Regions from separate parts of the Halomonas sp. H10-9-1 genome, predicted to be linked through region 3. Evidence: predicted binding sites of a transcription regulator. Region 3 holds the regulator's gene; each other region holds the start of a gene.
What was found. The regulator PhoB, encoded in region 3, activates phosphate uptake and scavenging genes when phosphate is short. The targets are predictions, from matches to a motif close to TGTCATANNNNTGTCANA.

Region 1 (10,134 bases), 3.1 Mb from region 3:
TCCGCGAGGAGTTCCACGCCCTGCGCCTGGCGCCGCGTGAGCTCGTCGTGCTGGCCGTACTCGGGGGGATCGGCGCGGTGCTCGGGCTGCCCGGCCTGGGCATGTTGCTGTGGGTCCCGCTGCTGGTCGCCGGCATCGCCCTGGTGCATGGTTTTATCGGACTGAAAGGGATGAACGGGCTGTGGCTGGTCGCCTTCTACCTGCTGCTGATCACCACCTGGCCCATGATTCTGATCGTGCTGCTGCTGGCCGTCATCGACGTCTTCGCGAATGTTCGCGGGCGCCTGGTCAGCCGCAACTGACAAGAGGTTTACGAGATGGAAGTCATTCTGCTCGACAATATTGGCAAGCTGGGCGGCCTGGGTGACCAGGTCACCGTCAAGCCCGGTTACGGCCGCAACTACCTGGTGCCCTACGGTCTCGCCGTGCCGGCCACCAAGGACAACATCGAAGCCTTCGAGGCCCAGCGTGCCGAGCTCGAGGCCCAGGCCGCCGAGCGCAAGGCCGAGGCCGAGGCGCGTGCTGCCCAGCTCAACGAGATCGAGCTCTCCCTGGTCGCCAAGTCCGGCGACGAAGGCAAGCTGTTCGGCTCCATCGGGCCCCGCGACCTGGCCGATGCCATCGCCTCGGTCGGTATCGATGTGGCCAAGAGCGAAGTGCGCATGCCGGAAGGTCCGATCCGCGCCACCGGCGAGTACGACATTGCGCTGCGCCTGCATGCCGAGGTCGAAGCCACCGTGCGCGTGGTGGTAGTGGCCGAGTAAGTCCTGACGGTCGCTGGTGACGAGGGGCGCGAGGAGAGATTCTCGCGCCCCTCGTCGCGTTTTTATTGTGTCCGTCTGGGGTAGAATGGCGCCCCTCGCAATTCCCAGGGTGAACCATCGCCATGTCAGAAATGCTCGAGCACGACCAGGAAACCGCCGCCCTCAAGGTGCCGCCCCACTCGTTGGAGGCGGAGCAGTCGGTGCTGGGCGGACTGATGCTCGACAACCAGGCCTGGGACAACGTCGCCGACCGCCTGGTGTCCGACGACTTCTATCGCTACGAACACCGCTTGATCTTCAATGTCATGGCCGAGCTGGCCGAGTCGGCGCGGCCGTTGGACGTGGTGACCCTCTCCGAGGCGCTGGAGGGGCGCGACCAGCTCGATACCGTGGGCGGCCTGGCCACACTCGCCGAACTCGCTCGCAACACCCCTTCCGCCAGCAATATCCGCGCCTACGCCGATATCGTCCGCGAGCGTGCCACCCTGCGCAAGCTGATCCGTGCCGCCAGCCAGATCGCCGATGGCGCCTTCAGCCCCCAGGGGCGGCCGGCGGATGAGCTGGTCGATGAGGCCGAGCGGCTGGTGTTCCAGATCAGCGAGGAGCGCCCCAAGTCGGGTGGCCCCATCGGCATGAGCGACCTGCTCGCCAAGGCGGTGGACCGCATCGACGAGCTGTTCAACATGAAAGGCGAGATGACCGGCCTCTCCACCGGCTTCCGCGACCTGGACGAGATGACCTCGGGCCTGCAGCCCTCGGACCTGGTGATCATCGCCGGGAGGCCCTCCATGGGCAAGACCACCTTCGCCATGAACCTCGTGGAACACGCGGTTATCTCCAGCGAGAAGCCGGTGATGGTGTTCTCGATGGAGATGCCCGCCGATGCCCTGATGCTGCGCATGCTGTCGTCACTGGGGCGCATCGACCAGACCCGGATGCGCACCGGTCAACTGGAAGACGAGGACTGGCCCCGGCTGACCTCGGCGGTGAACCTGCTCAAGGACAAGCAGCTATTCATCGATGACACCGCGGCGCTTTCGCCCAACGAGATGCGCTCGCGGATCCGTCGCCTGGTGCGTGAGCACGGTAATGTCGGGCTGGTGATGATCGACTACCTGCAGCTGATGCAGATCCCCGGCTTCTCCGAGAACCGCACCGGCGAGATCTCCGAGATTTCTCGCTCACTCAAGGGGCTGGCCAAGGAGTTCGGCTGCCCGGTGGTGGCGCTCTCCCAGCTCAACCGCTCCCTCGAGCAGCGCCCCAACAAGCGCCCGGTGATGTCGGACCTGCGTGAGTGTGTGACCGGAGACACACTTGTCATGCTGACGGATGGCACGCGCCGGCCTATTGCGGAGCTGGTGGGCCAGTCGCCGAGGCTGTGGTCGGTCAATGCCGCTGGGCGACTCGAGCCCGCGGCAAGTGACAAGGTGTGGTCGGTAGGGCGTCGTCCCGTATGGCGAGTCCGTCTAGCCAGCGGGCGCACTCTTCGCTGCACCGCCGAACATCGGTTGCGGGCCTGGGATGGTTGGAGAAAGCTGGCAGAGCTCGGAGTGGGAGATCGCCTCGCCCTGTCCAACCACCTGCCGGCACCCGCTTCTCCGGAGCGCTGGTCCGAGGAGGCGCTGATTCTGCTGGCCCACCTGGTGGGAGATGGTAGTTACGTATCGGGCCAACCACTGCGCTATACCACCGCGAGCGAGGCCAACAGTACCGCGGTCACCGAGGCTGCCGAGGCGCTGGGCTCCCGGGTGAGTCGTCACGCGGGCCGTGGCAGCTGGCACCAGCTGGTGATTGCCGGCAACGGTAATCGCTGGCACCCGGCAGGGGTCGGGAAGTGGTTGAAGGAGCTAGGCATCTTCGGACAGCGCTCGCGTGAGAAGCGTCTGCCAGATGGCATCTTCCGTCTCGATCAGGAACAGTTGGCGCTCTTCCTCCGTCATCTGTGGGCGACAGATGGCAGTATCACCCTGAGTTCGCAGGGAAGAGGGCGCATCTATTTCAGCACCGCGAGCCGTGGCCTGATCGATGATGTGGCGGCGTTGTTGATGCGCTTCGGCATCCTTGCCAGGATCAAGCATAGCGTTGCGGGAAGCGGCGTCGGCTGGTTCACCGCGGATGTCTCGGGGACCGTGCAGCAGCGTCGTTTCCTGGAGTGCATCGGTGCCTTCGGCGAGCAGCAGCCTCGCGCTGCCGAACTGCTGGCTCGCCTGGTCGATATTGTTCCCAATACCAATGTCGATACCCTGCCCAGGGAGGCCTTTCAGCAGGTCAAGGCTCTTATGGCGGCGCGTGGCGTTAGTCAGCGCGAGATGGCCCGCCTGCGCGGGACGGCCTATGGAGGAACCTCGCACTTTCGCTTCGACCCCTCCCGCACCACCCTGGCAAGCTATGCCGATTTGCTGGGAGACGGGGCACTGCGGGCGCGCGCGACGGATGATCTCTTCTGGGATCGTATTGTCGAGATTGTGGCCGAGGGGGAAGAGGAGGTCTTCGATCTGACGGTGCCAGGCAATGCCTGCTGGCTGGCTGATGGCATCGTCACTCATAACTCTGGCGCCATCGAGCAGGACGCAGACGTGATCGCCTTCGTCTACCGCGACGAGGTCTATAATCCTGACAACCCCGACAATCAGGGGCTCGCCGAGTTGATCATCGGCAAGCAGCGTAATGGCCCCATCGGCACGGTACACATGGCATTTATCGGCCGCTATACCCGCTTCGAGGACCTGGCGCCTGACAGCTATGGGGACGGTTTCGGCGAGTGAGTGCGAGCGTCGTGGGTTGAGCCCGGGCGAGGGCCCCGTATAATGCCCTCCCCTCGAACGAGTACAGGAAGGAGGCAGCATGGCAGGCGGATTTCAGCGCGGCAATCGACGCCGCACCCCCAAGCTGGAGGCGCGCGGCGAGCTCCAGTCTGTAGAGCGGGAAGGCCCGTTCAAGGAGTGGTTGGGCATGCCCGACCTCTACCGCTACCAGCTGGTGGTGGAGGGCGAGACCTACAGCTACCAGACCGAGGACGCCGAGTTGCCGGTGGCAGTCGGGGACCGTGTGGTGTTCCGCTACAAGGAGACCAAGGCCGGCAAGTGGGTCGACCGTAACTCCCTGGGCAAGGCCATCGATCCCTCAGATTATCAATAGCTTGTGGAACTCTCCCGGGGTGACAGGGTCACACTTTTGACATGCAGTCGTCACCATGGTGTCATCCTTCGGCGCCAGTCTGTGAGGGCATGCAACTACAAGACACCCAGGAGGGATCCATGGATTTTCACGACCTCAAGGCCTTCGCGGCCCATCATGACAACTACGAGATTCGCGTCATCGGCCATGCCGGCAGTCGCTTCTATCAGGTTGAGCTAGAGGATATCGAGGGGCAGCGTCATATGCTGACCCGTCAGGGCAAACCGGTGCTCTTCCGCGCCCTGGACGACGTCTATGTGGAGCTCAAGCGTGCCGGCATTCACCGCGCCTACCTGGTGCAGCAGGTGCCTCATGATGAGGTGATCGGCCGCGCCACTCACTACCAGGACCCGCTGACCTCACGCATGCCGCTGGTCTTCTGAGCATCGCTCCGGCGCTATGGCCGGACCTCCTTCCGTCGACCGCTACCCGGCGAACGATTCACCGCCGCTCCTTCCGGCCAGCGCCCTAGACGCCCCCGGCGGCGGGCAGGCCATCGATATCCCGCGTCCATCGCGCCTGCGACCCCGGGCAGGCTGCTCGGCCACGCCAGGTCAGCCATGCTAGGTCAGCCAGGTCAGCCAGGTCAGCCAGGTCAGCCAGGTCAGCCACGCCAGGCGTCGATAGCCGAGCACCCGGGCCGCGGGATGGGCTGATCCTGAGTTGTACAAATTAACCTGATAGTACAACGCCATCCCGCTGCGAGCGAGGAGGCTGGTACACTAGCCTCTCTTCAAGACGCGCCCTCGCATCGACTCAAGGAGCCTCGCCCATGACCACCCCGACCCAGGACCCGGCCCGCCCCGAGATGGCCCGGCCCGGCGAGGGCCGCCTGGCCCACGCCCCGGCCGACCATCCCCTCGTCCCACGCGCCCGTGTCGGGGTGGTGCTGGTCAACCTGGGCACCCCGGACGCCACCGACTACTGGTCCATGCGTCGTTACCTGAGCGAGTTCCTCTCCGATAAGCGGGTGGTGGACTATCCGAGCTGGAAGTGGCAGCCGCTGCTGCAGTTGATCATCCTCTCGCGGCGGCCCTTCAAGTCTGGCGAGGCCTACCGCGGTATCTGGAACACCGAGCAGGATGAGAGTCCGCTGTTGACCATCACCCGGAACCAGACCCGCAAGGTGGCCGAGGGGCTCGCGGCGCGCTACGGCGACCTGGTGATGGTCGACTTCGCCATGCGCTACGGTAACCCCTCCACCGACAGCGTGCTCAAGCGCCTGCAGGCGGCGGGCTGCGAGCGGATCCTGTTCTTCCCGCTCTATCCCCAGTACGCCTCGCCGACCACCGCCACCGCCAACGATCACGCCTTCCGCACCCTGATGAGGCTCAAGTGGCAGCCGGCGATCCGCACCGTGCCCGCCTACTTCGAGCAGCCACTCTATATCGAGGCGCTGGCCAGTTCGGTGCGCGAGGCGTATGACGCCGCCGAGACGCCACCGGAGGTGCTGGTGGCCTCCTATCATGGCGTGCCCAAGCGGTTCTTGATGGAAGGCGATCCTTATTACTGTCAGTGCCAGAAGACCACGCGACTGCTGCGCGAGCGGCTCGGCTGGGAGGAGGAGCAGATCCAGACCGCCTTCCAGTCCCAGTTCGGCCCCGAGGAGTGGGTGGGGCCGGCCACCGTTGCGCATGTCGCCGAGCTGGCACGCCAGGGCAGGAAGCATATCGCCGTGGTATCGCCGGCGTTCTCGGCCGACTGCGTGGAGACCCTGGAGGAGATCCAGGAGGAGATTCGCGATGCCTTCCTCGAGGCCGGCGGCGAGACCTTCACCTACGTGCCCTGTCTCAATGACCGCGAGGATCATGTTGCCGCGCTGCTCGCCATCATCGATAACGAGCTGGGCGGCTGGGTGTAGTCGTCGTGGCCGGAAGTCGGAACGCATCGGGCCCGCCAATGGCGGGCCCGATGCGCTCAGCCGTGGCCGCGATCCGGGTGCGGTACCGGCTTCTTGCCAACCTCCTCCGGGCGCAGCTCGATCGGCCGCCCTGTGGTCTTCTCCGCATGCTTGAGCTTCAGGTGCAGGCCGGTCTTGGCCAGCAGGTGGGCGCTGACCGGGGCGGTGATGAACAAAAACAGCGTGATCAGCATCTCCTGGATATCGGGCTTGCCCTCGGTGACCCAGAAGTAGAGCATCGAGGCGGCCAGTATGCAGCCGATCCCCAGGGTGGTGGCCTTGGTGGGGCCGTGCAGGCGCATGTAGAAGTCGCGCAGGTGCGCCATGCCCAGTGAGCCGATAAAGACGAAGGCGCCGCCGGCGATCAGCAGCAGCGAGATGGCCCCCTCCAGAATCACGTACAGCATCGTGGCGTCTCCTATTCGATGATGTCGCCGCGCAGCAGGTACTTGCATACCGCCACGGTGCTGATGAAGCCGAGCATGGCGATCAGCAGCGCCGCCTCGAAGTAGGTCTTGGTGTTGAGCCACAGGCCCAGCAGCACGATCAGCGCGATGGAATTGATGTACATGGTATCCAGCGCCAGCAGGCGGTCGGGCATGTCGGGCCCGATGGTCAGGCGATAGACGTTGAGCGACAGCGCCGCCACCACCAGCGCCAGGCAGATCCATAGCGCGATATCTAGCATTCGTAGATCTCCTTCAGGGGGCGCTCGTAGCGCTCGCGGATGGTGGCAATCAGCGCCTCGTCGTCGTCCACGTCCAGGGCGTGGATCAGCAACGACTTGCCGTCCAGGCGCAGGTTGGCCGACACCGTGCCCGGCGTCAGGCTGATGGTGTTGGCCAGCAGGGTGATGGTGAAGCGATCCTCCAGCATCAGCGGATACTCCAGGAAGTGAGGCCGCAGGCGTCGCCAGGGATTGATGATCAGCCAGGCCACCTGGACGTTGGCGATCACGATATCGCCGAGTACGCGCAGCGCAAAGCGCAGCATCAGCCCGGGTTTCTGGATGCGGGGCTGGGCGTCCCAGAAGCGGTGGGTCACCAGCGGGATCGCCACCGCCAGGGCACCGCCCAGCAGGATATGGCCGAAGGCGATGCTGCGTACCATCAGCAGCCAGACGACCAGCAGCAGGAGCGACAGCAGCGGGGTGGGCAGCCAGGGGCGAGGCGTGATCATGGGGCGTCTCCCTCGGTGGACAGCAGGGCGCGGGTCACCGCCTCGGGGCGTGCCAGCTGCTCGGCGGTGGCGTCGGTGTAGTCGGCGAGGGGCCCGGCGAGGATGACCAGCAGCGGCGAGGCACCGATCAGCCAGCCCACGCCGAACCACTGGCGGGTTGGCAGGCGCTGGCCGTCCGCCTCGCCGCTGCTGCGCCAGAACAGCGTCGAGCCGGCCCGGGAGAGGGCGACGATGGCGGCCAGCCCCGAGAGCAGCAGGATCGGCCATAGCCAGGCGCGCTGGCCGCCCTCGGCGGTGACCAGCAGCAGCGCCTTGCCGATCGCCCCGGAGAGCGGCGGCATGCCGGCCACCGCCACCGCGCCGGCGAAGAACAGCAGTGCCAGCCAGCGCCCCTGGCGCAGCGGCCGGCCCTTGACGATGCGGGTGCCCGCCTTGCCGCGCTGGGCGCCGATCATCTCGGCCAGCAGGAAGAGGCCGCCGGTGACCAGGGTGGTGTGGATCAGGTAGTAGAGCAGGGCGGAGATCGCCGCCGGGGTGCCGATGCCGATGCCCGCCAGCAGGGTGCCCACCGAGACCAGCACCAGATAGGCCACCAGCAGGCGCAGGTCGCGCGCCGCCAGGGTGCCGGCGCCGGCGGCCACCAGGGTGGCCAGGGCGAACCACCACACCCAGCCCTGCTCCAGGTCGGCCAGGGGACCGGCGCCCTCGCCGAACACCAGGGAGTAGACCCGCAGGATGGCGTAGATGCCGACCTTGGTCATGATGGCGAACAGCGCGGCCACCGGCGCCGGCGCCGCCGCGTAGGCCCTGGGCAGCCAGAAGTAGAGTGGCAGGATGGCGGCCTTGAGGCCGAACACCACCAGCAGCATCAGGCCGCCGGCCACCACCAGCCCCTCGCGCTCGGCGGGAAGCCCGGCGAGGCGCGTGGCCATGTCGGCCATGTTGAGGGTGCCGGTGGCGCCGTAGAGGATGCCCACGCTGATCAAGAACAGCGACGAGCCCGCCAGGTTGAGCACCACGTAGTGGACCCCGGCCATGATGCGGTTGCGGCCGCCGCCGTGCAGCAGCAGGGCGTAGGAGGCGAGCAGCAGGACCTCGAAGAACACGAAGAGGTTGAACAGGTCGCCGGTGAGAAAGGCGCCGTTGAGGCCCATCAGCTGCCACTGGAAGAGGCCGTGGAAGTTGCTGCCACGCTCGTCGTCGCCGGCGCAGGCGAACACCACCGCGCCCAGGGCGAGCACGGCGGTGAGCAGCACCATCAGCGCCGAGAGGCGGTCGAGCACCAGCACGATGCCGAAGGGGGGCTGCCAGTCGCCCAGGGCGTAGTAGGTCACCTCGCCGCCGGCGGCACGCGCCACCAGGGCGATGGCCACCAGCAGCAGGGCCAGGGTGGCGCCGACGCCCACCAGGCGCTTGACGCGCACGCTGCCCTGGCGCTGGAACAGCAGCAGCAGGCCGGCTACCAGCGGCACCACCACCGGCAGCACGATCAGGTGAGACATCATCGGCGACCCTCCCCGGCTTCATGCTTGCGGCCGTCGACGTGGTCGTTGCCGGCCTCGCTGCGCGCCCGCATGGCCAGGATCACCACGAAGGCGGTCATCGCGAAGCCGATCACGATGGCGGTGAGCACCAGCGCCTGGGGCAGGGGGTCGGCGTAGTCGCCGGCGCCATTCACCAGGGCGGCGCCGTCGGTGGTCAGCCCGCCCATGGAGAACAGGAAGAGGTTCACGGCATAGGAGAGCAGGGTCAGGCCCACCACCACCGGGAAGGTGCGCGCGCGCAGGGTCAGGTAGAGCCCGCAGGCGGTGAGCACGCCGGTGGTGATGGCGTAGAGGCTTTCCATCAGGAGGACTCCTTGGGAGTGTCAGAGGGCGATGCGGCCTCGGTGGCGGGCGCCTTGGCCGGGCGGTGGGGGGTGGTGACCTTGCCCAGGTTGGCCAGGATCATCAGGGTGGCGCCCACCACGGCGAGGTAGACGCCGAGGTCGAAGAGCATGGCGGTGGCCAGCTCGAACTTGCCCACCAGTGGCAGCGAGAAGTAGCCGAACGAGGAGGTCAGGAAGGGGTAGCCGAACAGCCAGCTGCCCAGCCCCGTGAGGGTGGCGATGCCGACACCGGCCACCGCCACCGGCTGGTAGGGGAAGTTCAGGCGCCGCTGGGCCCACTCCACGCCGCGGGCCATGTAGAGCAGGATCAGCGCCACCGCGGTGACCAGGCCGGCGATGAAGCCGCCGCCCGGCTCGTTGTGGCCGCGCAGGAAGATGAAGGCCGAGACCAGCAGTGCCAGCGGCAGCAGGGCCATGGAGATGGAGGTGAGGATCGCCGGGTAGCGGTCCGGCGACCAGACGCGCCCCTCGCCGTCGCTGTGGGGCATGAACACCCGCAGGCGATTGAGCAGCTTGAAGATCGCCAGGCCGGCCAGCGCCAGCACGGTGATCTCGCCCAGGGTATCGAAGCCGCGGAAGTCCACCAGGATGACGTTGACCACGTTGTGGCCGCCGCCGCCGGGCACGCTGTTCTCCAGGAAGAAGCCCGAGATGGAGGCGTTGTCGCGGGTCAGCACCGCGTAGTTGAGGCTCGCCACCACCAGTCCCAGGCTACCGGCGAGTACCACATCGCGCAGGTTGCGACGGTTGGAGGACTCGGTGGGTGTCTTCTGGGGCAGGAAGAACAGCGCCAGCATCAGCAGGATCATGGTCACCACCTCGACCGACAGCTGGGTGAGCGCCAGGTCCGGGGCCGAGAAGCGGGCGAAGGTCAGCGAGACCACCAGGCCCACCACCGAGAGCATGATCAGCGAGATCAGGCGGAAGCGGTGGGTGACCGCGGTGGCGATACCGCCGAACACCAGCAGGGCGGCGCCCAGCAGCACCACGCCGTCGATGGGCTGGTTGCCCTGGGAGCCGGTCAGCCCGCTCATGCGCGCCAGGCCCAGCCCGCCCATCAGCAGCGAGGCGAACAGCAGCCAGGTCATGTAGCGCTGCAGGGAGCCACCGTCGAAGCGGCCCAGGCCACGCTCGGACCAGCGGCCCAGGCACTGCAGCGCCGCTTCGAACACCAGGCGGGCATCCACCGGGCCGAAGCCGCGATGGAAGTGGCGCAGGTCGGCGTG
Region 2 (10,134 bases), 3.4 Mb from region 3:
GGGGGACCCCAGGCTCAGCCCTCATGAGATCTCAGCCCGCCTCGAACGCCTGGGGCGGCAGGATCGCCTCGACATGCATCACCAGCTCCTCGAGGACCTGGCGGTCACGGTCGGAGAGCTCGATCTGGTTAAGCCGCTCAATCTCCCGGGCGAAGCCCTTGAGGGTCAGGCTGGCCACCTCGGCGTCATTCATGCGCGCCCAGCGGTAGGCCTCCCATTGGGCGAGCTCCTCGCCCTCCAGGGTCTCCGGGAAGCTGCGCGCCCGGTAGCGGAACAGCATCTCCTCCAGGCGCGGATCCTGAAAGGCGAAGCTAGCGCCCACCAGGTCCCAGGGGGCCATGTCGCGCACCCGCTGCATCTGCTGGCGATCCGCCGGCGAGAAGAAACCGCCCGAATAGAGCATGACATCGGGATCCCGGGGCCCTTCCGGCGGCGGTTCGGCGAACACCTCGGCGGCCCGGGCAGCTACCTCGGGGTGGCCCGAGAGGCGCCTCCAGTGATCGCGGCAGGTGGCCATGTCCAGCCCCAGGCGCTCGACGATATCGCCGTACTGCCCCTTGCGCTCGCCCGCCACGTCCTTGAGAGCCCCGGCCGCGAAGAGTACCGGGCACTTGTTGATATGGATCACCTTGAGCGGGATGCGCTCGACACCCTCGGCCAGATCGTCGTTGCTGACGAAGACCCGCTGGCGGATCTGCTCGGCGGAGAGCTCGAACAGCGGCGCCGGATCCACCGAGAGGTCATAGACGACCACCCCGTTGGGGTTGGTAGGGTGCTCGGCCAGCGGCACCACCAGCGCGGCGCAGCCGCGGCTGGCAGGGTAGCGCCGCGAGATATGCAGCAGCGGCTTGCGCCCGGGAACATCGAGCAGCTTGCCCACCGCCCGCTTGCCGCGCCGGCTCAACAGTAGATCGAAGAGCTTGGCATTGGCCTCGCGCAGGCGCCGAGCCAGGGCGATGGTGGCACGCACATCGGCCAGGGCATCGTGGGCGCCGGCGTGCTCGATGCCGTTGGCGGCGGTGAGATCCTCGAGCCTAAAGCTGGGGGCACCATCCTCCCGACGCGGCCACTCGAGCCCCTCCGGGCGCAGGGCGTGAAAAGCCCGCACCACGTCGATCAAGTCCCAGCGGGAGTTGCCGTTCTGCCACTCCCGGGCATAGGGGTCCAGGAGGTTACGGTAGAAGAGGTGACGGCTGACTTCGTCGTCGAAGCGCACGCTGTTGTAACCCACCGAGCAGGTGCCCGGCACGCTCATCAGCGCCTCGATCTGTCCCGCAAACTGCGCCTCGGGCAGCCCGCGCCGCCGCGCCTGCTGCGGCGTGATGCCGGTGACCAGACAGGCCTGGGGGTGGGGCAGGAAATCGTCTGCCGGGCGGCAATACCAGGTGACAGGCTCGCCGATCTCGTTGAACTCGGCATCGGTTCGGATCGCGGCGAACTGCGAAGGTCGGTCGCGCCGCGGATCGGCACCGAAGGTCTCGTAGTCGTGCCATAGGAAGGTCTGCGGGGCGTCAGGCGGCGCCATGGGCAAGGTCTCTCCGGCAATTCAGCATGGAGGCCACAGCCTAGCACAGCCCCGCGACTCGCTCAGCCCGCCAGGCTCAGCCCGGCGAGCTCTTGGGCAGGGTCACGTTGAGCTCCAGCACCGAGCAATTGTCTTCGCTGTCGAGACTGATGTTGATGGCATTATCGTCCACCTGGACGTAGCGACGGATCACCTCCAGCAGTTCGCGCTCGAGCATCGGCATATAATCAGGCTGCCCACGCTGGCTACGCTGGTGCGCCACGATGATCTGCAGCCGCTCCTTGGCGACCGACGCGGACTTCTTGCGCTCTCGCTTCAGGAATTCAAGCAGTTTCAACGACGACCTCCTCCGAACATGCGGCTCAGCAGGCTCTTCTTCTGGTACTCGTGGAAGCGCAGGGGCACCTCCTCGCCGAGCAGACGCGACACGGTATCGACGTAGGCCTGGCCAGCATCGCTATCGTTGTCATGGGTCACCGGCACCCCCTGGTTGGACGCCCGCAGCACCGCCTCGGACTCCGGGATCAGGCCGATCAGGTCGATGGCCAGGATCTCACGGATATCCTCGAGGTTGAGCATGTCGCCGGTGTCGACCCGCATGGCGTTGTAACGGGTGATCAGCAGGTGTTGCTTGATCTCATCCTCACCGCGCTCGGCACGCCGAGTCTTGGAGGCCAGCAGACCGAGGATGCGGTCGGAGTCACGCACCGAGGAGACCTCGGGATTGGTGACCACGATCGCCTCGTCGGCGAAGTACATGGCCAGTTGGGCACCACGCTCGATGCCAGCAGGGGAGTCGCAGAGGATGTAGTCGAAGTCCTTGCTCAGGGTATCGAGCACCTTCTCGACCCCTTCCAGGCTCAGGGCATCCTTGTCGCGGGTCTGGGAGGCCGGGAGGATATGCAGGTTGTCCACGCGCTTGTCGCGGATCAGCGCCTGGCTCAACCCCGCCTCACCCTGGATGACGTTCACCAGGTCGTAGACCACGCGGCGCTCGCAGCCCATGATCAGGTCCAGGTTACGCAGCCCGACGTCGAAGTCGATGACCACGGTCTTGTTGCCGCGAAGTGCCAGGCCAGTGGCAATGGCTGCCGCACTGGTTGTCTTGCCGACGCCTCCCTTGCCGGAGGTCACAACGATGATCTTGGCCAAGAGTCGCTTCCTGTCGTGTCGTTGAAATGGATCGGACCATCGAGGGGCATGCCGCTCAGGCGAGCGAAGTAATGCCCAGCTGATCCCCGTCGAGGCGCACCTGCACCGGGGTACCCAGCAACCGGCGGTCGATGTCCTCGAGGCGCTTGTAATTGCCGGCCACCGAGAGCAGCTCGGCATGGAGTTCACGGCAAAAGATGCTGGCCTGGGGATCACCGTGGATCCCGGCCAGGGCGCGACCGCGCAGCGCGCCGTAGACGTGCACGCTGCCCGCGGCGAGCACCTCGGCGCCGGCATTGACCGCACCGACTACCACCAGGTCACCACTGGGCGAGGTGATCTGCTGTCCGGAGCGCACGGTGCCGCGGAAGATACGCCCGCCGCTGGTCACCCCGGGGGGCGTCTCGAGCTCGGCCTCGGCACCCTCGCCCGCGTCCGGCGTGGCCTCCGGCTCGCCCACGGCGACGCTCTCCAGCGCACGGCCACGGCCTCCCTCATGGGGCGGGAACCAGCCCAGGCCCAGGGCCCAAGCCGACTGCTTGACCGGGTCGGCACCGCCACGCACCGCCACCGGCAGCAACTTGTGGGCACGGCACACCGCGCAGATGCGCTCCAGCGCGAGGTGAGGCTCGTCGAGCTTCTCCACGCTCAGCACCACGGGGGTATGCTGGAAGAAGGCCGGCGACTGGCTGAGCTTGCCGGCGAGCTGCTCGCGGATCCGCTCGGGGTCGGCGCTGGCCAGTTCCATGACCGTCATCGGCAGCATGCCCCCCTTGAAGGTGAAGGCCATGCGCTCCCTGTCCAGTTTGAGACTCATTGCCGAACTCCAGGTCGGGATGGTGAGGGTAGAGTCAAAGCTAAGCGACTCCCTGCTCCCCTGCAACTTCTCCATCATACGCCCGCCGACGCGCCGCTGTCAGTGTCGCCGACTGGCCACAGGCACCCCGCGGCACGGCCTTTTCCCCAGGCGCGGCGCGTGCTTAGATAGTCCCTTTATAATGTACCAACAACGCTTCGGGCCGCGCGGCCCACCGCGCGGCGCCGCCCTCGCCAGGATGCCCAATGTCTGGACTCTTCCGCCGCCTCTTCGCCCCCCGTTGGCAGCACTCCGACCCTGGCGTGCGCCGCCAGGCCATCGCACGCCTCGACCCCGCCCACGGCGAACAACGTCACGCCCTGGAGCGACTGGCAGCGGACCCCGACCCGGCCGTGCGCACTGCGGCGCTCGCGCGGCTCGAGGACCCCGAGAGGCTGATCGCCCTGCTCGACGAAGAGCGGCGTTCGCCGGAACTGGAGCAGCGCCTGACGACACTGATCTGCGGCAAGGAGGGCCAGCTGGAGCTCTCCGCTCGGGTCGCCATGGTCGGTCGGCTCAGTGATACCGCGCTGCTCGAGATGATCGCACTCGGGGGCGACAACCAGCAGTTGCGCCTGGCGGCAATCGAACGCATCCAGGACGAAGCGGCCCTGGTGCGACAAGCCTGTGACAACGGCATCGCCGCGGTGCGGCATGCCGCGGCGGCCAGGGTCGACAGCGATGCTGGACTGTCGCGGCTGGTGCGCGAGGCGAAGCGCGACCGCCAGGTACTGCGCCAGGCCCGCGAGCGCCTCAACCGCCGCCGCGCCGACGCCGCCGAGCTGGCCGCCGCTCGGGAGCGTCGTGAAGCGCTGGTACAGGGCCTGGAGCGTCACGCCGCCGCCCCCTGGGAGCCGCTCTATGCCGGGCGCCTGCGTCACCTGATGCGCGAATGGCAGCAACTCGAGGATATGCCCGACGCAAGCCTGGAGCGCCGCTATCATGGCGCCTGCCTGCGCTGTCGCAAGGTGGTCGAGGATCACGAGGCGCAGCAACGCGCCAATGCCGCCGCCCACCGGCACCGCGAGGATGCCCGGCAGGCCAGCGAAAGCCTGGTGGAGGCGCTGGAGGAGAGCCTCGAGGCACTCGAGCGCAGCGAGACGCTGGGGGCCCAGGATATCGACAGCCTGCGCGCCCAGAAGCGACTGCTGGCCCACCGCTGGCAGGAGCTCGCCGACCACCATGTCACCGATGGAACCCTGCGCCAGCGTTATGACGCCGCCCTGAGCCGCTTCGAGGAGATCGGCGGCGCCTGGGTGCGCCTCACGCAGCGCGCCAGTGAACTGGAGCGGGCCCTCGAGGATGACGACAAGGAGCGCCTGGGCGGGTTGGTCACGGCGATCGACTGGCCCGGCGGCCTGGCGCCCACGCCCCTGCTGCTCAGGGCACGCCAGCGACTCGAGCACCGCCCCGCGCCCACGCCGGCGGCCGACGAGGTGCCCATCGAGCATTTCAAGGAGCAGCTCGACGAGCTCGAGCGTCTGCTGGAGCGCGGCGCCTTCAAGCCGGCCAGCCGCCTTCACCAGCGCCTGCGCCAACTTGCCGAGCACACCGACGCCGCCCGCTTCCGCTCCCAGGAGGCACGCTTCAAGCGCCTCGGCGCCAGGCTGGCCGAGCTGCGCGACTGGCGAGGATTCGTGGCCGGCCCCAAGCGCGAACAGCTGGTCGCCGGCATCGAAGCCCTGGCCGGCGACGAGGCCAGCATGGAGGGAGCCCTGGACCGCCGCCACCGCCAACTGGTCAAGGAGTGGAAGTCACTGGGCGATGCCGCCGCCAACCGCGAACAGTCGGCACGCTTCCGCGCCGCCTCGGACCGCATTCACGAACGCCTGGCTGCCTGGCGGGCCGGCCTCGACGCCGAGCGCGACAACAACCTGGCGACGCGTATCGCCCTGTGCGAACAGCTCGAGACACTCCTCGGCCACCCCGCGCAGCAAGCCGACCCCGACGCACTTCGCGAGATCCGCGACCGCGCTCGCGACCAATGGCGCCGGGCTTCGCCGGTCCCGCGCGACCAGGCAGAAGCCATCGGCCGGCGCTTCGGCACCATCCGTCACCGCCTCCAGGCGCTGATCGACCAGCGCGCCCGGGAGATCGCCGAGGCCAAGCGCGAACTGATCGAGGAAGCCCGCCTGTTATCAGGGAGTGAGAGCCCGGCGACCAAGCGCGCCGAGCAGGCCAAGGCACTGCAGCGTCGCTGGCGAGAACTGGGCCGCGCCCCCAAGGGCGAGGAGCAGGCACTATGGCGCGAGTTCCGCAGCCTGTGCGACACCATCTTCGCCAGCCGCGAAGCGATTCGGGACGACCACGCTCGCCGCGCCAGGGAGCGAACGGACGCCATGCAGGCGCTCATCGATCGCCTGGATGGCTGGCAACCCACCCGGCCGGCCGATGCGGCGCTGCTGGCCAGGGCCATCGACGAGGCCGCCGCGCTGGAGCCGCTTCCCGGTGGACGCCGCAGCGAGGGCATGCGGCGGCGCTGGTCCGGCATCGTGCGAGCCCGCCGTGAGCGACTGGAGCGCCTGGCAGTGGCCGAACAGGTGGAAAAGTGGCAGGCCGTGCGCCCACTGCTCGAGGAACACCTTGCGGCAGACGCCGCACGACTCGAGGGCGACGAGGCGCGGGTGGTGGCACTGCCGAAGACACTCACCCTGGGTGACGACATGGGCCGCGCCCACGCTCGGCGCAATGCCGCCCGCCAGGAGAGCATCTCGACCGACACCGTCGAGGAGCGCCTCGCTCGCGTGAGGGTGCACCTCTCGTTACTGGCCGTGGGCAGCGTCAGTCAACGCGACGAACCACTGCGCCTGGCGATACAGGTCGAACGCCTCAACGACAACCTGGGGCGCGTGCCGTCCCGGGCCGAGGAGGTACGCGGCGTGCTCGCCGAACTGCTGGCCATCGGCCCCGTGCCACCGGCGCTCTGGGAGCGCGAAGTCGGAGAACTGGACCATATGCTGGAGCGGCTGTCGCGCCTGCCCCCCCCCTGAACGACGCAGGAGCGCGAGGTTTCCCTCGCGCTCCTGTGTGGCGTCGACCTGCCGCAAGGCAGGAGACAACCCGCGTCAGCCCATGAACTGGCCGCCGTTGATATCGATATTGGCGCCGGTGATGAAGCCGGACTCCTCGTCGGCCAGGTAAGCCACCAGGCGACCGATCTCCTCGGGTTTGCCGTAGCGCTTCACCGGGATGGTTTCACGGATCGACTCGCGCACCTTCTCGGGAATCTTCATGATCATGTCGGTGGCGATATAGCCCGGCGACACGGTGTTGACGGTAATGCTCTTGGAAGCAGTTTCCTGGGCCAGGGACATGGTCAGGCCGTGCATCCCCGCCTTGGCGGCGGCGTAGTTCACCTGACCGAACTGACCCTTGCGGCCATTGATCGACGATATGTTGATGATCCGGCCATACTGCTGATCGAGCATGCTCTCGATCACGCTGCGACAGGCGTTGAAAACGCTGTTCAGGTTGGTATCGATGACCTCGTGCCACTGCGCGGGGCTCATCTTCTTCATGGTGCCATCACGGGTGATACCGGCACAGTTGACCAACACGGCGATCGGTCCGTGCTTCTCCTCGATCTCCTTGACGCCATTGACGCAGGCGTCGTAATCGACCAGGTCGACCCCGGCAATATCGATATTGTCGAAGCCGGCCGCCTTCTGCTCCTCGAGCCAAGCCTTGGCCTTCTCCGGGTTGTGATAGCCAGCCACGACCTTGTAGCCCTCAGCGGCCAGTGCGCGGCAGATTGCACTACCGATGCCGCCAGTACCACCCGTGACCCAAGCGACGCGTGATGAATTGGCCATGTATACCTCCCTGATGATGATGACACTGTGCTCCGGCCCTACCGGCCGAACGGCACATTGTTCTTGAACAAGCTGTCATCTTGATGACAAGCCAAGGTCAGTATGGCCCAGGGGGGCGTGATGGACGAGCGTTTGAGGCAAACCTTGACTAAAGGTGAATCCCGTGTAAAATGCGCCTCACGTTGATGCGGGGTGGAGCAGTCTGGTAGCTCGTCGGGCTCATAACCCGAAGGTCATCGGTTCAAATCCGGTCCCCGCTACCAATATCTAGAGAGGCCGATCAGTTAATGACTGATCGGCCTCTTTTCTTTGACGCGTTTTCTTGGGCGCGCAAGCATGGCGCACCAGAAAAACCGGGGCCCGCACGGACCCCGTTGTCGCTTTTGTGTCCCGTCACCAGCGTATCGCTCAGCTCATATAGGCGCCGCCGCACACCGGGTTGTAAGTGCCGGTGATGTGGCCACTGGCTTCGCTTGCCAGGTAGCGTACGGTATTGGCCACGTCGTCCGGGGTGGCGATCTTCTGCATCGGCGTGTGGGTGCGGATCATCTCCTTGAACTCGGAGGGCGCGTCCTTGGTGGCGTCGGTGTCCACCAGGCCCGGCGCGACTATGTTGGCGGTGATGCCGTAGGGGCCGAGCTCCTGCGCCAGGTATTTAGTGAAGCTGTCCAGCGCGCCCTTGGCGCTGCCGTGGGCGATAAAGCGGGGCGCAGGGGCCTCGGAGAGGGTGCTGGAGATGAACACCAGGCGGCCGAAGCCCTTGGCCCTCATGCTCTCGGCCGCGAGCCGGGCCGACTGGTAGGCGGCGTGCATCTCGTCGTTGAGCTTCTGCGAGAACTCCTCCCAGCTCTGCTCCATGAAAGGCTTGGGCACGAAGCTCATGTTGGCGTTCGAAACCAGCACGTCGACACCGCCATGGTGCTGCGTGATCTCCCCGAACATGGCCTCAAGCTGGGCGTCGTCGCGCACGTCGGCCTGCAGCGCGTGCGCCTCGCCGCCGCCCTCGCGGATGGTCTCGGCCAGCCGCTCGGCGGCGTCGGCGCTGTTCACGTAGTTGATGAAGACCCGGTAGCCGTCGGCCGCCAGGGCCCTGGCGGATGCCGCGCCGATGCCCCTGGCACCGCCGGTGATCAGTGCATTGCGTCTGGCCATGCTGCCTCCTGTTGTCTTCATTCTGCCTCCTGATTGCCTCGCTGAGATGAAGGCTCGCCGCGGAACCTCCTGCGGCGAGCGCGTCGATGCCGGATGACTGTAATTCCTCAAGCTGAGTTGAGGTCAAGAGGGGGCGGCTTGCCCGGCGCACCGTAGGCCTTACCATGACACCTCAAGTCGACTCGAGGATGATGACATGGCGATGGACAAGCCCAGCGACGGCAGCCGGGTACTGAGCGTCGGCCAGGTGGCCAGGCGCAGCGGCGTGCCGGTCTCCACGCTGCACTTCTACGAGACCAAGGGGCTCATCCGCTCCACCCGCAGCGCCGGCAACCACCGCCAGTATCCCGCCACCGTGCTGCGCTACGTGGCCATCATTCGCGTGGCGCAGAGCGTGGGCATGTCGCTGGAGGAGATCGGCGAAACGCTGAACGGCGTCCAGTCGGGATCGAAACTCACCGCGGATGAGTGGCAGACCATCTCGACGCACTGGAAGGAGAGCCTCAACGAGCGCATCCAGACCCTGACGCGGTTGCGCGACGAGCTGGACCGCTGCATCGGCTGCGGCTGCCTGTCGCTGACCGACTGCCCGCTGCGCAATCCCGACGATACCCTCGGCCAGCAAGGCGCGGGCCCGCGGATCCTTACGCGGGACTAGGCTGCGTTAACAATTGCTGATGGAGATCGGGCTGATTTAGAATATCAGCATTTTTCGGTGATCTATGCCTCGGCTAATGCTACGTGATGACCAATGGGAGCGCATCGAGCACATGCTCCCCGGCAAAGCTTCAGATCGCGGGGTGACGGCCAAGGACAATCGCTTGTTCGTGGAAGCCGTCCTGTGGATCGCCCGGACAGGCGCTCCCTGGCGTGATCTGCCCGACGCCTTCGGTCGCTGGCACACTGTCTACATGCGCTATAACCGGTGGTCTAAGAAGGGGGTCTGGCAGCAGGTTATCGACACATTAGCCGATGATCCCGACATGGAGCAGCTGATGATAGATGGCAGTATCGTCAAAGTTCATCAGCATGGGGCGGCAAAAAAACGGCTCAGAGCACCGAAGCCATGGGGAAATCGCGTGGGGGATTGAGCACCAAGATCCACGCGGCGGTCGATGCCCTCGGCAACCCGGTACGGCTAATCCTCACACCGGGCCAAGCGTCTGAGTACGGAGCCGCCCCAGCGTTACTGGCGGGCTTTTCTCCAGCGGCGGTGCTTGGCGACAAGGGGTATGATTCCACCGCTTTGAGGGACATCATTCGAGCGGTGGGCGCCGAGCCGGTGATTCCGCCGAGAAAGAATCGCTTGGAATGCCCCGAGATAGATTGGCACTGTTACAAGGATCGCAATCTGGTAGAAAGGTTCTTCCAGAAAATCAAGCAGTTCAGGCGGCTGGCAACACGCTATGAGCGACTGGCGAGAAACTACCAGTCGCTACTCAACCTTGTATCCGCCGTCATATGGCTGGCCTAATTGTTAACGCTCCCTAGCAGGGGCAACGGACAAAAGGGCGATCAGAGGGCACCAAAAAAGAGCGCAGGACCATGGTCGCCGCGCTCTCTTGTCTTGTCGTGTCGGGCCATCACCGGCCGGGGATCATGCGGCCGAGGCCTTGTCCTTCTTCAGGCGCAGGACG
Region 3 (10,134 bases):
AACCCAGCCCGGCCCGCCCTCCAGCCCCGTCCGGCCTGTCGGGTACGAAGGGGTATCATCAGCCGGGGGAGCAACGATCGGTGGAGGTAGCATGGTGGTAATCGGCAGGCCCAGACGAGGGCACAGGCGAGGGCGCTGGATGGCGCTGCTGCTCGGCGGGCTGTTGAGCCTGATGGCGGCACGGCTGTCGGCGAATGACGTCGTCGGCCCCCTGGGCGCGGTAGGTTCGGACACCCTGGCGGGGCTGATGCTGCGCTGGGGCGAGCTGCTGACCGAACGCCACCCGGGCGTGCGTCTGCAGCTCCAGGCCAGCGGCTCGGCCAGCGCCCCCGCCGCCTTGACGGCAGGTACCACGCGTCTGGGGCCCATGTCGCGTCCCATGAACGAGGTTGAACGCGAGGCCTTCATCGAACGCCACGGCTATCCTCCCGTGGAGCTGGAGGTCGCCTACGACGCCCTGGCGGTCGTCGTGCATCGCCACAATCCGCTGGAAAGCCTCAGCCGACGGGAGCTGGATGCCATCTTCTCCGAGTCGCGCCGGTGTGGCGCCGAGCACCCCATCGAGCGCTGGAGTCAGCTTGGAGTGACGCTGCCGGGCGATCGCGTCGTGCTGCATGGGCGCAACGCCGCCTCGGGTACCCACGACCTGTTCCGCCTGCGAGCGCTGTGTGGTGGCAGCTACCGGGTGGATCTCAACGAACACCCCGGCTCGGCGGCCGTGGTGGCCGCGGTGGCCGCCGAGCCCTCGGCCATCGGCTTCGCCGGCCTCAACCACCTGAACGCCGGGGTCAAGGCGCTACCACGCCGCGACGCGGCAGGCGAGCTCGCCTGGCCCACGCCGCAGGCGGTACGCCGTGGTGACTACTCGCTGTCGCGCTCCCTCTATCTCTACCTTAACTTGCCTCCCGGCGGCGCGTTGCCGGCTCCGGAGCATGCCTTCCTCGAGCTGGTATTCTCCCCGCTGGGACAGACAGTGGTGGAGGAGCAGGGCTTCGTCGTCCTGACCGAGGAACGTCTGGCCCGGCAGCGCGAATGGCTAGCCTCGCTGCCGCCTGCCGAGTAGCGTTGTCACGTGATTGTCACCACAGTGTCGTAAAGTGGTGCCTTCACCCCTTATTCAACGCCCATGAGTGGCCATGAACGATCCTCGTCACCCCCTCTCCCTGCGACTACGCCGCCGTCGCGTCCGTGACCGCCTGGCGACCCTGCTGATTACCGCGGGGGGCGTCGGCGTGGTGGTCTCGGTACTGGCCATCGGGGTGTTCCTGGCCCTGGAGGTGGTGCCGCTGTTTCTGGGGGCCGATGCCCTGGAGCCCCATGAGTTGTGGCGTCCCCAGCCGGTGGAGGGATATGCCGAGCCCCAGCATCGCTGGCGGCCCGGCCCCCTGGTCGAGGGGGATACGCCCCATTTCGGCATGGCGCCACTCGTCTGGGGCACCCTCAAGGCGGCGCTCTGGGCGCTGCTGTTCGCGATTCCCCTGGCACTGGGCGCCGCCATTCACTCGGCTCTCTACATGCCGCGTCGCCTGCGTACCCGCCTGAAACCCACCCTGGAGCTGATGGAGGCGTTACCCGGGGTGGTGATCGGCTTCGTGGCCGGCATGCTGCTGGCCCCCTGGGTGGAGCGCCATCTCGCGGGCGCTCTGGTGCTGCTGGTGACCCTGCCGCTGGGGGCCGTGGCCGCCGGTGGTCTCCGGGCGCTGCTGCCCATGCCCCTGCGCAGGCGACTCTCGCTGGGCTGGGCGGGGCTGTGGCTGATGCCCTGGCTGATACTGGTGGGGGTTGCCACCCTGTGGCTGGCGCCGGTGGTCGAGGCCGCACTGTTCGGGGGCGACCTGCGTGGCTGGCTCGCCGATACCCTGGGCCTCGACTATGCCGCGCGCAATGCCATGATCGTTGGCCTGGCCATGGGCTTCGCGGTGATCCCCGGCATCTACGCCCTGGCCGAAGATGCCCTGAACAGTGTCCCCGGAAGCCTCGGCGAGGGTGCCCAGGCGCTGGGGGCTACCCGCTGGCAGACGCTGTGGAAGGTATTGCTGCCCGCCGCCGCGCCGGGCATCTTCAGCGCGATCATGATCGGCGCCGGTCGTGCGGTGGGGGAGACCATGATCGTGCTGATGGCCAGCGGCAATACCGCCCTGATGAGCCTCTCCCCGCTGGAGGGGTTGCGCTCGCTGTCGGCCACCATCGCCATCGAACTGCCGGAGGCCGCCGTCGGGGGTACCCACTACCGGCTGCTGTTCCTGGCGGCGCTGGTGCTGTTCGCCTTCACCTTCCTGGTCAATACCCTGGCCGAAGGGGTGCGCACGCGACTGCAGCGCCGCTATCGGCGGCTGGAGGGGGGATCATGAGGGCCCTGTGGCGACGGTGTGGCGAAGGCCTCTGGCCCTGGCTCGCCGCCGGCAGCGTGGCGCTGTCGCTACTGATGTTGCTGGCTCTCCTGTGGCTGCTGGCTACCCGAGGGTTGGGCCACTTCTGGCCCGATGAGGTGGCCCTGGTGACGCCCCAGGACGGCCAGCCCTTCGCCGGGGTGGCGGTGCGCGAGGAGCGGATTCCCGGCGAGGAGGCGCGTGAGCGGCTCTATTTCACCGCCAACCGCGACCTGGACGGCGATCGCTGGCGCTGGATCGAGGTGAGTGCCATCGCCGCTATTCGCCATCCTGCCGAACTGGTGGTGCTGGAGCGCAGCCATTGGGGAGAGTTCCACGGTCGACTGGTGGCTGTCACCGCCGGTGACGAGCACCACACCGGCGAGGCCGCCTGGCCCGCCCTGCAGGCGCGGTTGGCCGAACTCGACGCCCTGCGCGACGAGCGCGACCGGCTGCGCGACGCTGTGGTGGTGCCCCTGGTTCGGAGCCTCGACAACGCCGGGAACCATGGCGACGCCGATGCCCGTGCGGCGCTGGCCGCAGCCAATGCACGGATTCGCGAACTCCAGACGGCCATGGGTAGCGAGACCCTGCTGCTGGAGAGTGTCGACGGGCGCCGTATCGAGCAGCCCCTGGACGTGGTGCTGCGCGCCTGGCGTCCCAATGCCATGTCGCCTCCGGACAAGCTGGTCGCCTGGGCTGGGGGGGTATGGCGTTTTCTCTCCGAGGGGCCGCGCGCCGCCAACAGCGCCGGTGGCGTCTGGCCGGCGATCTTCGGCACCGTGCTGATGGTGCTGCTGATGTCACTGGTGGTGACCCCCTTCGGGGTGCTGGCGGGCATCTACCTCAACGAGGTGGCCCACCAGGGGCCCTTAACCCGGCTGGTGCGCATCGGGGTGCGCAACCTGGCCGGGGTTCCCTCCATCGTCTATGGGGTGTTCGGGCTCGGGGTGTTCGTCTATGGCATCGGCAGCACCCTGGACGAGTGGCTCTTCGCCGAATCGCTGCCGTCGCCCACCTTCGGCACCGGCGGCCTGCTGTGGGCTTCGTTGACCCTGGCACTGTTGACCCTGCCGGTGGTGATCGTGGCCACCGAGGAGGGGCTGGCCCGGATACCCGACCACCAGCGGGAGGGCGCCCTGGCCCTGGGGGCCACGCGCATGGAGATGCTGACCCGGGTGGTGCTGCCGATGACCCTGCCGGCCATGCTGACCGGGATGATCCTGGCCGTGGCCAGGGCCGCCGGCGAGGTGGCACCGCTGATGCTGGTGGGCGTGGCCAAGCTCGCCCCCCAGGTGCCGGTGGACGGTGACTTCCCCTTCCTGCATCTTGAGCGCAAGTTCATGCATCTTGGCTACCACATCTACGATGCGGCCTTCCATGGCGATGACGTCCAGGCCGCCATGCCGCTGGTCTTCGCCACGGCGTTGCTGCTGGTGCTGGTGATCCTGGTGCTTAACCTGACTGCAATATTCCTGCGTCATCATCTGGGGGCGCGTCATGGGGCGCCGTCGCGCTGGTAGCGCCGGCCCTGGGGAGAGACTGTTTCGTGTCCGTTTTCACGTCGTCACCCGCCGCCAGCGGGCCGATCATCGATTTCGCGGCCTCCGAGAGCAGCTTGGAGATCGTCGGCCTGAGCCTTGCCTATGGCGAGAAACCGGCGCTGCGTGATCTCACGCTGCGCATTCCGCGACATCGAGTGACGGCCTTCATCGGGCCGTCGGGGTGCGGCAAGTCGACCCTGCTGCGGGCCCTCAATCGGCTCCACGACCTCAACGATGAGGTGGTGCGGCGCGGTGAGATCCACCTCGAGGGGCAGGATATTCACGCCCCGCAGGTGGATGTGGCGGAGCTGCGGCGCCGTGTGGGAATGGTGTTCCAGGCCCCCAATCCCTTCCCCATGTCGATCTACGACAACGTGGCCTTCGGCCTGCGCCTGCAGGGCGGCATGCGCAGGCGCGTGATCGATGACACCGTCGAGTGGGCTCTGCAGTCGGCGGCGTTGTGGGAGGAGGTGAAGGATCGCCTGCGTGCCTCGGCGTGGACCCTCTCCGGCGGCCAGCAGCAGCGCCTGGTGATCGCCCGGACCCTGGCGGTGCAGCCCGAGGTGCTGCTGCTCGACGAGCCGGCCTCGGCCCTGGACCCGATCTCGACGCTGAAGATCGAGGAGCTGATCCGCAACCTCAAGTCACAGCTCAGTCTGGTGCTGGTCACCCACAACATGCAGCAGGCCGCTCGGGTCTCCGACTACACCGCCTTCCTGCAGAAGGGCGAACTGGTGGAGTATGGCCCCACTCAGACGCTGTTCACCAATCCGCGCCTGCGGCGCACCGAGAACTACATCACCGGGCGCATGACCTGACCGGTCCGGCCCCCAAGGAGAGTCCCATGGACATCAGCAGCGATATCCACAGCCAGCATATTTCCCGGCAGTTCAACCAGGAGCTCGAGGAGCTCAAGACCCACCTGATGGCGATGGGAGGCCTGGTCGAGAAGCAGGTCCAGGATGCCGTCACGGCCCTGCTCGAGGGCGATTCCGCGTTGGGCCGCCAGGTGGTCGACAACGACCGCGCGGTCAACGACATGCAGATCAAGATCGACGCGGAGTGTACCCAGGTGCTGGCGCGCCGCCAGCCCACCGCCTCCGACCTGCGTCTGGTGCTGGCGGTGATCCGCGCCGGCTCCGATCTGGAGCGCATCGGCGACGAGGCGAGCAAGATCGCCCGCAATGCCTGCGAGCTGATCGATGGTGACAACGGCACCCGTGGATTCGTCGAGGTGCGCATGATCAGCGAGCATGTGCGGCGCATGGTGCGTGACGCCCTGACCTCCTTCGCCCGCTTCGATACCGAGCTGGCGCTCAAGCTGGTCCACGAGGACGAGGAGGTCGACAACGAGTACCAGAGCGCCATGCGTTCACTGATGACCTTCATGATGGAGGACGCGCGCTCGATCTCGCCGGTGCTCAGCCTGATGTGGATCCTGCGTGCCCTGGAGCGTATCGGCGACCACGCCAACAACCTGGCCGAGTACGTGGTCTACCTGGTCAAGGGCATGGACATCCGCCACATCGACCCCGAGGACCTCGACGCCGAGGCGATCTCGCGCAGGGATTGACCTCGGGCGACGATTGATCGTCAATAGCGCAGGCCATCGCCCCAAGGCGATGGCCTGCTTTCATTGATCGTCGCTCCCGCGAGGAACTGCAATGCTTGATGCCCTGACGGCGCTGACCCGTGGCACCCGCCTGGTCTACGGGGCCGGCCTGCGCCGCTACGTGTTTGCTCCCATCGTCGTGAACCTGCTGGTCTATGTGGCCATGCTGTGGTTCGTGCTGGCCAATTTCGGCAGTTGGCTGGACCACTGGATGGCCATGGTGCCCGGCTGGCTCGCCTGGCTGGAGTGGCTGATCTGGCCGCTGTTCGTGATCAGCCTGGTGCTGGTGGTGTTCTTCACTTTCACCCTGGTGACTCATGTCATCGCCGCGCCCTTCTATGGCTTCCTGGCCGAGAAGGTGGAGGTCGCCGCCACCGGTCGAGCGCCCCTCGACGACCGTGGCCTGGCCAGGAGCACGGTGGACGCCCTGGGCCGCGAGATGGTCAAGCTCGCCTATATCCTGCCGCGCATGGCGGCGCTGTTCGTGCTCAGCTGGATTCCGCTGGTCAACCTGGTGGCGCCGCTGCTGTGGGCGCTGTTCTCGGCCTGGATGATGGCGATCACCTACCTCGACTACCCCATGGACAACAACAAGGTGAGCTTCGCCGATATGCGTCGCCGCCTGAAGGCGCGCTGGTGGCCGACCCTGACCTACGGCGGCGGGGTCACCCTGATCACCTGGATCCCGCTGGCCAACCTCTTCCTGTTGCCCGGGGCGGTGGCCGCCGCGGTGCTGATGTGGGATGGCCACTACCGGAACTTGCCGGCGCACAGCGCCTGAGCCGGGGCTAGTCGGCGAGGGCCTCGGTCGCCAGCCGCGTGGCGGGGAAGAGGCAGCGGAAGGTCGCTCCCTGGTGAGGCCGGGAGTCGATCTCCAGGTAGGCGTCGTGGCGCAGCAGCACGTGCTTGACGATGGCCAGGCCCAGGCCGGTACCGCCGGTGGAGGCGCTGCGTCCCTTGTCGACCCGGTAGAAGCGCTCGGTGAGACGCGGGACATGCACTGGGTCGATCCCCTCGCCATTGTCGATCACCTCCAGGCAGGCGCCGTGTTCGGCGCCGGGTCGCCAGCTCAGGGTGATATGGCTGCCTTCGGGGGTGTAGCGCACCGCGTTGAAGACCAGGTTGGAGAGGGCGCTGCGGATCTCCTGGTCGCTGCCTGTCAGGGCACGCGACTCCTTGAGCTCCACCACGATGGTATGGCGCCCGCCGGAGAGCGCCTCGGCGTCGCGCTTGACGCTTTCCAGCAGTGCCGCCATGTCCAGCGGCATATGGTCGGCACCACCGCGGTCGATCTCCAGCCGCGACAGCAGCAGCAGGTCCTGGACCAGGTTCTGCATGCGCGCGGTCTGCTCCTGCATGCTCGAGAGGCCGCGACCCAGGCGGGGCGGCAGCAGCTCGGCCTGGTCGGCATAGGTCTCCAGATAGCCGGCGAGCACCGTGAGCGGCGTGCGCAGCTCGTGGGAGACGTTGGCCACGAAGTCGCGGCGCATCTCCTCCAGGCGGTGCAGGCGGGTGATGTCCCGGGCCATCACCAGGCGCTCGTCGTCGCCGTAGAGGGTGATCTGGAACTGCAGGATCATGCGCTCGTCGATGGGCGAGGGCAGGGTGAGAGGGTCGCGGTAGTCGCGGCGGTGGAAGTAGTCGACGAAGCGCGGGTCGCGCAGCAGGTTGGTGATATGGTGGCCGCGATCCAGGGCCGGCTTGAGCCCCAGCATCTGCTCCGCGGCGCTGTTCCACCACTCCATGTCGCCGTGGCGATCGAGCATCACCACGCTGTCACGCATCGCCTCGGAGGACTCCTGGATGCGTCGCAGGGTGCTGAGCAGCCGGCCCTGGGTGATGCGCTGGCCCTTCTGATAGCGGTAGAGGCGGTCCATCAGGTCGCCCCACAACCCCCCGGCCGCTGGCGGTTCCGCCTGGGTGTCATGGGTCAGCCAGCGATAGAGGCTGCGCAACTGATGGAGGTGGTAGGCGAGGCACAGCGCCAGCCCCAGGGCCAGGCCGGCGCCCGGGGCGCCCAGCGGCCAGCCGATCAGCAGGCCCAGGCCGGCGAGCAGGAGAAGGCGCCATAGCTCGCGCTTCCAGAGCCTCACATCAAGCCTTGGCGGAGAACCGGTAGCCGGTGCCACGCACCGTCTGCACCAGGTGCTGGTGGCGCTCGCCCAGTGCCTTGCGCAGGCGGCGGATATGCACGTCGACGGTGCGCTCCTCGACGTAGACATTGCCGCCCCACACCTGGTCGAGCAGCTGGCTGCGGGTGTAGGCGCGCTCCTGGTGGGTCATGAAGAACTGCAGCAGGCGGTATTCGGTGGGTCCCATCTCGAGCCCCTGGCCGTCGGCGCTGACCCGGTGGCTGACCGGGTCGAGCAGCAGGCCGTCCACCTCCACCGGATCCTCGACGCCACGCGGCGTGGCGCGGCGCAGCACGGCCTTGAGGCGGGCCACCAGCTCGCGGGGCGAAAAGGGCTTGGTGATGTAGTCGTCGGCGCCGGACTCGAGCCCTTGGATCTTGTTGTCCTCCTCGCCCTTGGCGGTGAGCATGATGATCGGCAGCTCGGCGGTGGTCTCCTCGCGCTTGAGGCGTCGGGCCAGCTCGATGCCGCTGGTGCCGGGCATCATCCAGTCGAGCACCAGCAGGTCGGGTTGGTGGTCCACCACCATGGCGTGGGCGGTCTGGGCGTTGTCCGCCTCGAGCACACGATAGTCGGCCATTTCCAGTGCCATCGCGATCATCTCGCGAATCGGCGCCTCATCGTCGACGATCAGTACGGTTTTGGCGGTCATCCTGAAGCCTCGGGTCAATGACGGTTTGCTGACGATTCCATCATGGCATTATGACACTCGCGTGACAGGGGCACCCGCGAACCGACAGCGCGAACTCTCTACCTACACGAACTCCCTACCTACACGAACTCCCTACGCGAGCCCCGGCCACAGGCTCAGGGCGATGCCGGCGAACACCAGCAGCCCCGACCAGTAGTTGTTGAGGAAGGCTCGGAAGCAGGGCTCGCGTTCGCGCTCGCGGATCAGCCAGTGCTGCCAGACAAAGGTGGCGGCCATGGCCATAAGGCCCAGCCAGAAAAAGCCGCCCAGGGCGAGTCGTGCCCCGGCCCAGGCCAGCAGCAGCAGCGTCAGGATCTGCAGCAGGCCAATCATGAAACGGTCGGCAGCGCCGAACAGCACCGCGGTGGACTTGATGCCGATCTTCAGGTCGTCGTCGCGATCGACCATGGCGTACTGGGTGTCGTAGGCCACGGTCCACACCACGTTGGCGGCGAACAGCAGCCACGCCTCGAAGGGCACATGGCCGAGCACCGCGCCGAAGGCCATGGGGATCGCCCAGGAGAAGGCGGCCCCCAGAAAGAGCTGGGGCAGGTGGGTGTAGCGCTTCATGAAGGGGTAGATGAAGGCGAGGACCAGGCCTCCGATCGACAGCAGGATCGTGAACAGGTTGGTGAACAGCACCACCACGAAGGCCGCGGCCACCAGCAGCAGAAACAGCGCCTGGGCCTCGCCTTCACTGATGCGACCGGTCGCCAGGGGGCGGTCCAGGGTCCGCTTGACGTGGCCGTCGAAGTGGCGATCGGCGTAGTCGTTGACCACGCAGCCGGCGGCGCGCATCAGGTAGACGCCGGCAATGAAGATCAGCAGCAGGTGGCGCTCCGGCAGGCCCTCGGCGGCCACCCACAGCGCCCACAGGGTGGGCCACATCAACAGCCAGGTGCCGATGGGGCGGTCGAGCCGCATCAGGCGCAGGAAGTCGGGTACCCGGGCCAGGCCCGTGGGGCGCATCAGGGAGCGGTCCATCTCTACCTCGTAGTGGGTGTGGGGTGGGGGGATGCGCGGACGGGGCTGTTCCGGCGATACGTCTTCGGGGAGGCGCGCTACCGGCGCCCTTGGGCATCGGGAACCCCAGAGCCTAGCGCGAAGGCAGGCCGAGGTCATCCGCCATGGCGTCGAGGAACCACTCCTGCACCAGGACGCGGAAGTCGCCGTGGCGAAACAGCGAGCGGCGCCCCCAGGGGCCGCGGCCCGGATGGAAGCCGGCAGGGCTGCGGGTCACCTCGATCTCGCCGCGTGCGAGGTCCGGCTGGCGGAACAGCCAGGAGCCCAGGGAGCGTTCGCCGAGATGCCCCAGGTCATGGGCGGGCAGACCCTCCAGGGGGGCCACCGAACGCGCCACTACCCAGGGCGCCTCGTCCAGGCACAGCGCCACCTCGCGCAGCCAGGCCTGGCGTCCCGGCGGCAGGCCGAGGGCTTTCGCCTCGTCGCGCCGCGGGGTGCCGGTGCGCTGGTCGAGCAGCTGGACCCGGAAGGGGCGCGGCCGGCCGGCCTCGGTGAGGCGCAGGGTCAGCGAATCCCGGGAGCCGACCCAGCGCCGCCAGACGGGGCTCATGGCGGGGTGTGCGGCGGCCAGCGGCAGCCAGCGCGCCGGGCCGGCCAGGGCGTGACGTGAGGAATCGGGCACCACGGGCTCCGTGTCCATCCTTGAGGCCGGGTAGTGTACCATGCGCCACCATCCCCCTTCCTCGACGAGGAGAGCCATGAGTGCCCCCCTGACCATCCTCGGCAGCGGCATGGCGGGCCTCGGCCTGCTGCGCCAGCTGCG

Region 1: a site for PhoB is predicted at 3,940-3,957, ahead of NFH66_RS02850 (DUF6482 family protein). Genes of this name have one in related genera too.
Region 2: a site for PhoB is predicted at 7,417-7,434, ahead of phbB (acetoacetyl-CoA reductase). Genes of this name have one in related genera too.

Annotation. Positions count from the first base shown of each region.
Region 1 covers NZ_JAMSHO010000001.1:611,738-621,871, forward strand. Annotated here, with positions in the region: gene NFH66_RS02830 (hypothetical protein) at 1-302, shown strand, start outside; gene rplI (50S ribosomal protein L9) at 318-764, shown strand; gene NFH66_RS02840 (replicative DNA helicase) at 896-3,529, shown strand; gene NFH66_RS02845 (hypothetical protein) at 3,609-3,902, shown strand; gene NFH66_RS02850 (DUF6482 family protein) at 4,022-4,324, shown strand; gene hemH (ferrochelatase) at 4,714-5,802, shown strand; gene NFH66_RS02860 (Na+/H+ antiporter subunit G) at 5,859-6,248, opposite strand; gene NFH66_RS02865 (K+/H+ antiporter subunit F) at 6,260-6,529, opposite strand; gene NFH66_RS02870 (Na+/H+ antiporter subunit E) at 6,523-7,020, opposite strand; gene NFH66_RS02875 (monovalent cation/H+ antiporter subunit D) at 7,017-8,525, opposite strand; gene NFH66_RS02880 (Na+/H+ antiporter subunit C) at 8,522-8,866, opposite strand; gene NFH66_RS02885 (monovalent cation/H+ antiporter subunit A) at 8,866-10,134, opposite strand, start outside.
Region 2 covers NZ_JAMSHO010000001.1:321,817-331,950, reverse strand. Annotated here, with positions in the region: gene sbcB (exodeoxyribonuclease I) at 32-1,525, opposite strand; gene minE (cell division topological specificity factor MinE) at 1,602-1,862, opposite strand; gene minD (septum site-determining protein MinD) at 1,859-2,677, opposite strand; gene minC (septum site-determining protein MinC) at 2,733-3,494, opposite strand; gene NFH66_RS01510 (DUF349 domain-containing protein) at 3,740-6,523, shown strand; gene phbB (acetoacetyl-CoA reductase) at 6,599-7,345, opposite strand; tRNA gene NFH66_RS01500 (tRNA-Met) at 7,532-7,608, shown strand; gene NFH66_RS01495 (SDR family NAD(P)-dependent oxidoreductase) at 7,754-8,497, opposite strand; gene soxR (redox-sensitive transcriptional activator SoxR) at 8,694-9,155, shown strand; one part of gene NFH66_RS01485 (IS5 family transposase) at 9,220-9,543, shown strand; one part of gene NFH66_RS01485 (IS5 family transposase) at 9,546-9,971, shown strand.
Region 3 covers NZ_JAMSHO010000001.1:3,726,562-3,736,695, reverse strand. Annotated here, with positions in the region: gene NFH66_RS17440 (PstS family phosphate ABC transporter substrate-binding protein) at 140-1,063, shown strand; gene NFH66_RS17435 (ABC transporter permease subunit) at 1,137-2,351, shown strand; gene pstA (phosphate ABC transporter permease PstA) at 2,348-3,892, shown strand; gene pstB (phosphate ABC transporter ATP-binding protein PstB) at 3,958-4,731, shown strand; gene phoU (phosphate signaling complex protein PhoU) at 4,758-5,486, shown strand; gene cysZ (sulfate transporter CysZ) at 5,578-6,306, shown strand; gene phoR (phosphate regulon sensor histidine kinase PhoR) at 6,314-7,618, opposite strand; gene phoB (phosphate regulon transcriptional regulator PhoB) at 7,620-8,309, opposite strand; gene ubiA (4-hydroxybenzoate octaprenyltransferase) at 8,442-9,332, opposite strand; gene NFH66_RS17395 (chorismate--pyruvate lyase family protein) at 9,445-10,011, opposite strand; gene NFH66_RS17390 (FAD-dependent oxidoreductase) at 10,070-10,134, shown strand, end outside.